Regions from separate parts of the Mesorhizobium sp. BHscii genome, predicted to be linked through region 2. Evidence: predicted binding sites of a transcription regulator. Region 2 holds the regulator's gene; the other holds the start of a gene.
The links. The regulator PhoB, encoded in region 2, activates phosphate uptake and scavenging genes when phosphate is short. The targets are predictions, from matches to a motif close to TGTCATNNANCTGTCAT.
Positions count from the first base shown of each region.

Region 1: the regulator PhoB is predicted to act here: its motif matches at 1,293-1,309, upstream of ugpB (sn-glycerol-3-phosphate ABC transporter substrate-binding protein UgpB).

Region 1 is NZ_JBSPKW010000015.1:56,271-59,753, reverse strand. Features, by position in the region: gene argH (argininosuccinate lyase) at 1-434, opposite strand, end outside; gene tlpA (thiol:disulfide interchange protein TlpA) at 470-1,156, shown strand; gene ugpB (sn-glycerol-3-phosphate ABC transporter substrate-binding protein UgpB) at 1,372-2,682, shown strand; gene ugpA (sn-glycerol-3-phosphate ABC transporter permease UgpA) at 2,764-3,483, shown strand, end outside.
Region 2 is NZ_JBSPKW010000006.1:93,553-97,035, forward strand. Features, by position in the region: gene ACWTU7_RS11325 (ROK family protein) at 1-869, shown strand, start outside; gene phoB (phosphate regulon transcriptional regulator PhoB) at 1,040-1,729, opposite strand; gene phoU (phosphate signaling complex protein PhoU) at 1,746-2,453, opposite strand; gene pstB (phosphate ABC transporter ATP-binding protein PstB) at 2,492-3,307, opposite strand; gene pstA (phosphate ABC transporter permease PstA) at 3,320-3,483, opposite strand, start outside.

The DNA of each region.
Region 1 (3,483 bases), on a different contig from region 2:
AACGCCGTGATCAGGCCCTTCAGCGCCTCGGCGACGCGAAAGCATTCGTCTTTGACCCACAGCCTGAGATCGACCGCTACCTGGTCGTTGCGGGAGCGGGCGGTATGCAGGCGGCCGGCGGCCGGGCCGATCAGCTCGGCAAGGCGGGCCTCGACATTCATGTGGATGTCTTCCAGCCTGGTCGAGAACTCGAACGTGCCGGCTTCGATCTCTGCCAGGATCGTGTTCAGCCCGTGAGCGATTTTTTCTTGATCGGCCGTCGAAATAATGCCCGTCTGCGCCAGCATCTCGCTATGGGCGATCGAGCCTCTGATATCCTGCGCATAGAGTTTGCGGTCGAACGAGATCGACGCGTTGATCGCTTCCATGATCGCGGCCGGACCCGAGGCAAAACGTCCGCCCCACATCTGGTTGCTGGCCTTCTTGTCGCTCATCGCTATAACCCGTGCTCCGGAGCAGTTTTTAGAAAATGGCAGACGGCAATCGATTTTTCCCGGCCCCGCGCCTCATCCTCGCCGCTTTGGTGGCGGGCGTGCTTGCGGGCGCGGTCGCGGTATATGTCAGCGAGAGCGGTTCTGGCAACAACGCGCCCGCGCCAGTCGCCGTTGGCGACAGCACGGACGATGTCGCCTGCGCCGCCAAGGCCGACCGCGCCAAGACGGTCGCGGCGGCTGCCACCGGCCAAGTGGCAGCACTTTTGCCGGCTGATCCGCCGCAATCGCTGAAGGGCCTTGCCTTCAACGACCCTGGCGGCAAGCCGATGACGCTCGCCGACCATGCCGGCAAGACGTTGCTGCTCAATCTGTGGGCGACATGGTGCGCACCCTGCCGCGCCGAAATGCCGGCGCTCGACGCGCTGCAAAAAGAAATGGGCAGCGACGCCTTCGAGGTCGTCGCGGTCAACGTCGATGTCGGCGACGACGCCAAGCCGAAGAAGTTCCTCGAGGAAACCGGCGTCAAGGCGCTCGGCTACTACCGCGATTCGACGATGGCGCTGTTCAACGATCTCAAGACGCGCGGCCTGGCGCTCGGCCTGCCGGTCACCATGCTGATCGACGGCGAAGGCTGCCTGATCGCTCATATGAACGGCCCGGCCGAATGGTCGGGACCGGACGCCAAGCGGCTGGTCGTGACAGCGCTCGGAAAGTCGGACTAGGCGCCAGCGATTTGTTGCCGGTCTTCGTCGCCTTGTTCGAGCCGTAAGCCGGCTTGGCAATCCCTTTCCATCAGCTCTCATTCGCAAGCGTGCACCACTTTGCGTGGAGATCGAGTTCATCGATCCGCAACAAAACCGTTGTCCAATTGTCACGAGCGGCACATATTGCCATTGCGAGAGTGCCCTTTCGCCAATGACAAAACGGGAGATGAAACATGAAGTTCTTCGGCTTCGCGGCCGGTGTCGCCGCCACCTTGACGCTGCTTTCCACCACTTCCGCTTTCGCCGTCACGCAGATCAGCTGGTGGCACGCCATGACCGGCGCCAACGCCGAAGTCGTCGACAAGATCTCCAAGGATTTCAACGCCAGCCAGAGCGACTATGAGCTGGTTCCGGTGTTCAAGGGCACCTATCCCGAGACGCTGAATGCCGGCATCGCTGCCTTCCGCGCCGGACAGGCGCCCGATATTCTCCAGGTGTTCGATGTCGGCACCGGCGTGATGATGGCGGCCGAGGGTGCGATCAAGCCGGTGGCCGAGGTGATGACCGGTGCCGGGATGACCTTCGACAAGAGCCAGTATCTGCCCGGCATCGTCGGCTATTATTCGAAGCCGGACGGCACCATGCTGTCCTTCCCCTACAACTCCTCCTCGCCGATCCTCTATTACAACAAGGACATCTTCCAGAAGGCGGGTCTCGATGTGAACAACCCGCCCAAGACCTGGAATGAAGTGTGGGAAGCTGCCAAGAAGATCAAGGCGAGCGGCGCCGCCTCATGCGGCTACACCTCGACCTGGCTGACCTGGATCCATCTCGAGAACTTTGCGGCGTGGAATGACGTGCCCTGGGCCACCCAGCAAAACGGCCTGGCCGGCGGTGATGTCGAGCTCAAGATCAATGCGCCGATTTTCGTCAACCACTTCCAGGCGCTCACAGACCTCGCCAAGGACGGCACCTTCAAATATGGCGGGCGCACCTCCGAAGCCAAGCAGATCTTCCTGGCCGGCGAATGCGGCATCTTCACCGAATCGTCGGGCGGCCTCGGCGACATCGTCAAGTCCGGCATGAACTATGGCATCGGCCAGCTTCCCTACGACGCCGACGCCAAGGGCGCACCGCAGAACACCACGCCGGGCGGCGCCAGCCTGTGGGTCTTCGGCAACAAGTCGGACGAGCAATACAAGGGCGTCGCGACCTTCTTCGCCTATCTGTCCAAGACCGATGTGCAGGAATATCTGCACCAGAAGTCGGGATACCTGCCGGTGACGCTCGCCGCCTACGAGGCGACCAAGAAATCAGGCTTCTATGACAAAAACCCCGGCCGCGAGACACCCATCCTGCAGATGACGGGCAAGGCGCCGACCGATAACTCGAAGGGCGTGCGCCTGCCGAATCTGCCGCAGGTGCGCGATATCCAGAACGAGGAGTTCGAGAAGATGCTGGCCGGCCAGCAAACCGCTCAGCAGGCGCTCGACAATGCGGTCACGCGCGGCAACGCCGCGATCGAGGAAGCGCTCGAGAACTGACGAGATTATCTCGGTCGATCGATTGGAATATCGCCCACGCGAGCTCGCGTGGGCGATTCCTGGATAGCGAGGGAAATCAGCCTGTCTCCACGCATCGTCTTTCCCAACAAGATCCTGCCCTACCTGCTGGTGGCGCCACAACTCGCCATAACACTGGTTTTCTTCTACTGGCCGGCCGGTCAGGCGCTTTACCAGTCGATGCTCAGGCAAGACCCGTTCGGGCTGAGGACCAGGTTCGTCTGGTTCGCCAATTTCCGCAAGGTGCTGGCCGATCCGGCCTACCTCAACTCGATCCACGTCACCGTGGTGTTTTCGCTTGCGACCGCGATCGTTGCGATGGGCGTGGCGCTTTTGCTTGCGGTCATGGCCGAGAAGGCCGTGCGCGGCAAAGGCCTGTACCGCACATTGTTGATATGGCCCTATGCCGTGGCGCCGGCGATTGCCGGCATGCTGTGGCTGTTTCTGTTCAATCCTTCGATCGGCTCGTTGGCATATTTGCTGAGAAGCCTCGGCATCGCATGGGACCCGCTCCTCAACGGCACCCACGCCATGATCCTGCTGGTGTCGGCGGCTGCCTGGAAGCAGATCAGCTACAATTTCCTGTTCTTCGTCGCCGGCCTGCAGGCGGTGCCGAAAACGCTGATCGAGGCGGCGGCGATGGATGGCGCCGGCGAGACCAAGCGCTTCTGGACTATCGTCTTCCCGCTGCTTGCGCCGACGACCTTTTTCCTGCTGGTCGTCAACACTGTCTATGCGCTGTTCGACACGTTCGGCATCGTTCATGCCGTCACCGGCGGCGGG
Region 2 (3,483 bases):
ACGAATGTGTCGCCATCGTCCGGCGCCGGCTCGAAGACCCCGACCTCGAGGTCCAAAGCGTCGCCCGCATCGCGCTGGCGATCCAGGGTATTACCGATTCCCATGCGCGCGCCATGTTGTGGTCGCCGATCACGCCGCAGACGAACATCGCCTTCGCCGACATTCTGGAACGCGAGTTCGGCATCCCGGCCATCATGGAGAACGACTGCAACATGATGGCCGTGGCGCTGCGCTGGCGCGACCCGGATCGCTACCGCGACGATTTCATCGCCATCCTGCTCTCGCATGGCATCGGTATGGGGCTGGTGCTGAAGGGCGAACTGTTCACCGGCACCCATTCCTCAGGCGGCGAATTCGGCCACATGATTCATCGGCCGGGCGGCGCGCTTTGCCGCTGCGGGCGGCGCGGTTGCGTCGAGGCTTATGCCGGCAACTACGCTATCTGGCGCAACGCAAGGCGATTGAGCGAGAACGCCGAGCCGGTCGCCGATGTCAGCGACGCCGAGATGCGGGCACTGGCGGCCCGGGCGCGCGAGACGGACGGACCGGAGCGCGAAGCCTACCGCAAGGCCGGCGAGGCGCTCGGCTTCGGGCTCGGCAGCCTGTTCGCGCTGATCGATCCGGCGCCGGTCGCCATGGTCGGTGCCAGCGCTGCCGCCTTCGACCTGATCGAGCCGGCCCTGCGCGAGGCCATCGCCCAGACCGCCGGCGGCCAGCATTCAGGTTCGATTTCCTTCGACACCGAGCCGAACGAACTGCCGCTGATCCGAGAAGGCTGCGCCATGCGGGCGCTGAGCTTCATCGACCAGGAGATCTTCGCGCCGAGCATCCAGGCACGAGCCGGCTCGGTCGGAAAGAACGTGGCTTGAACTCGAAGGCAGGGCTCCCCGGCGACTTGGGGTGGTGTTGAGATTCAGGTCAGGCCGAGTCGAGAGTGGGTTCCGAGAACCGGAGCGGAGCGTACTTTTTGGTACGTGAGCACCGGAAGCGCAGGAAGCCGGCGTTCGCAGGCCGGCATCACCTGAATATCAGCACATCCCTAGTCTTCCCTGATCGCATAGCCCGCGCCGCGGATGGTGCGGATGACATCGGGCATGCGGCCGTTGTTGACTGCCTTGCGCAACCGGCCGACATGGACGTCCACCGTGCGCTCGTCGATGTAGATCGTCTCGCCCCAGACATTGTCGAGCAACTGGCTGCGCGAGAAGACCCGACCCGGGTGCCGCATCATGAATTCGAGCAGCCGGAATTCGGTCGGTCCGAGCCGGATCTCACTCTTCTTGCGATAGACCCTGTGCGATTCGCGATCGAGCATGATGTCGCCGACCTTCAGCACGCTGGACAGTACTTCCGGCTTGGCGCGGCGCAGCAGCGCCTTGACCCTGGCCATGAATTCCGGTGTCGAGAACGGCTTGACCAGATAGTCGTCGGCTCCGGTGGAAAGGCCGCGAACCCGGTCACTCTCCTCGCCGCGCGCGGTCAGCATGATGATCGGCAGCCGCTCGGTTTCGGGACGCACCCGAAGGCGCCGGCAAAGCTCGATGCCCGAAACCGCCGGCACCATCCAGTCGAGCACCAGAAGATCGGGCACATTTTCCTGCAGCCGGATTTCGGCCTCGTCGCCGCGCGTCACCACCTCGACCTGATAGCCTTCGGATTCCAGATTGTAGCGGAGGAGGACGCCCAGCGGCTCTTCATCCTCCACCACCATGATGCGCGGCGCGATCATCGGCCGGTCACTCCTGTCATGTCGCCGGCGCCGACATCGTCGTTTCGTCGAGCTTCGGGCGATCCGCCGGCAATTGCTGCCCGGTCACGACAAAGTAGGCGTTTTCGGCGATGTTGGTGACATGATCGCCGATGCGTTCGAGATTCTTGGCGCAAAACAGAAGATGCGTGCAGGCGGTGATGTTGCGCGGATCCTCCATCATGTAGGTCAGGAGTTCGCGGAAAACCGCCGTGTACTTCACGTCGATCTTCTGGTCGTCGGCGCGCAGCTCTTTCAACGCGCCGGCATTGCGCGACACATAGTGCTCGACCACCCCGCGGAGCTGCACAAGAACGAGATCCGCCATCGCGTCGATACCGTGCGACAGATTACGCGGCGTGGCGCTCTGCCCGACTGCGCTGACCCGCTTGGCTATGTTTTTGGCCAAATCGCCGATGCGCTCGAGATCGCCGGCCATGCGGATTGCGCCAACCACGGCGCGCAGATCTTGCGCCATCGGCTGCCGCTTGGCGATCAGCGTGATCGCGCTATCGTCGAGTTCGCGCTGCCGCGCATCCATGATGGCGTCGTCCGAGACGACACGCTGCGCCATCGCATTGTCTGACGCAAGCAACGCGCGGATCGAGGCTGCGACCATCGCGGCGGCGAGCTCGTCCATGTCGCGGATCAGCCTGTCGATGTGCTCCAGTTCCTCGTCGAAAGATGCGACGGTGTGTTCACCCATGATCCTGTCCTCGTGTTCGAAATTCGCCGCCGGACCGCTCAGCCGAACCGGCCGGTGATGTAGTCCTGGGTGCGCTTGTCGTCGGGATTGGTGAACATCTTGTCGGTTGCGCCCTCCTCGACCAGGTAGCCGAGATGGAACATCGCCGTGCGTTGCGACACGCGGGCTGCCTGCTGCATCGAGTGGGTGACGATGACGATCGTGTAGTTCTGGCGCAGTTCGTCGATCAGTTCCTCGACGCGGGCGGTGGCGATCGGATCCAGCGCCGAACAGGGCTCGTCCATCAGAATCACTTCCGGCGACACGGCGATGGCGCGCGCGATGCACAGGCGCTGCTGCTGTCCGCCGGAGAGACCGGTGCCCGCCTCGAGCAGGCGATCCTTGACCTCGTTGAACAGACCGGCTTTCTTCAGGCTCGATTCAACGATGCCGTCCAACTCGGACTTGCTCCTGGCCAGGCCGTGAATGCGCGGACCGTAGGCGACGTTTTCATAGATCGACTTCGGAAACGGGTTCGGCTTCTGGAATACCATGCCGACGCGAGCTCGCAGCTCGACGACATCGATTTTCGGGTCGTAAACATCCTCGCCGTCGAGCGTTATCTTGCCGCTCACCCGCGCGATATCGATCGTGTCGTTCATTCGGTTCAGGCAACGCAGGAAGGTCGACTTGCCACAGCCCGATGGGCCGATCAACGCCGTCACCTGGTTTTCGCGGACATCGAGGTCCACGTCGAACAGAGCTCGCTTCTCGCCGTAATGAACAGAGACCTTTTCGCCCTTCATCTTGATCGAAGGGGCATTGGTTCCGCTGCTCAGTTTCTGTTCGACGCCGGCTTCCGTCATGATGTTCATTTCCTCTACCCCTTACCAGCGCCGCTCGAAGCGCCTGCGCAGTATCACCGCAATGGCGTTCATGATGACCAAAAACACCAGCAAAATCAAAATCGCCGCCGAAGTCTTCTGCTGGAACCCGGCTTCCGGGAAATCCGCCCACATGAAAATCTGCACCGGCAGGATCGTCGCAGGAT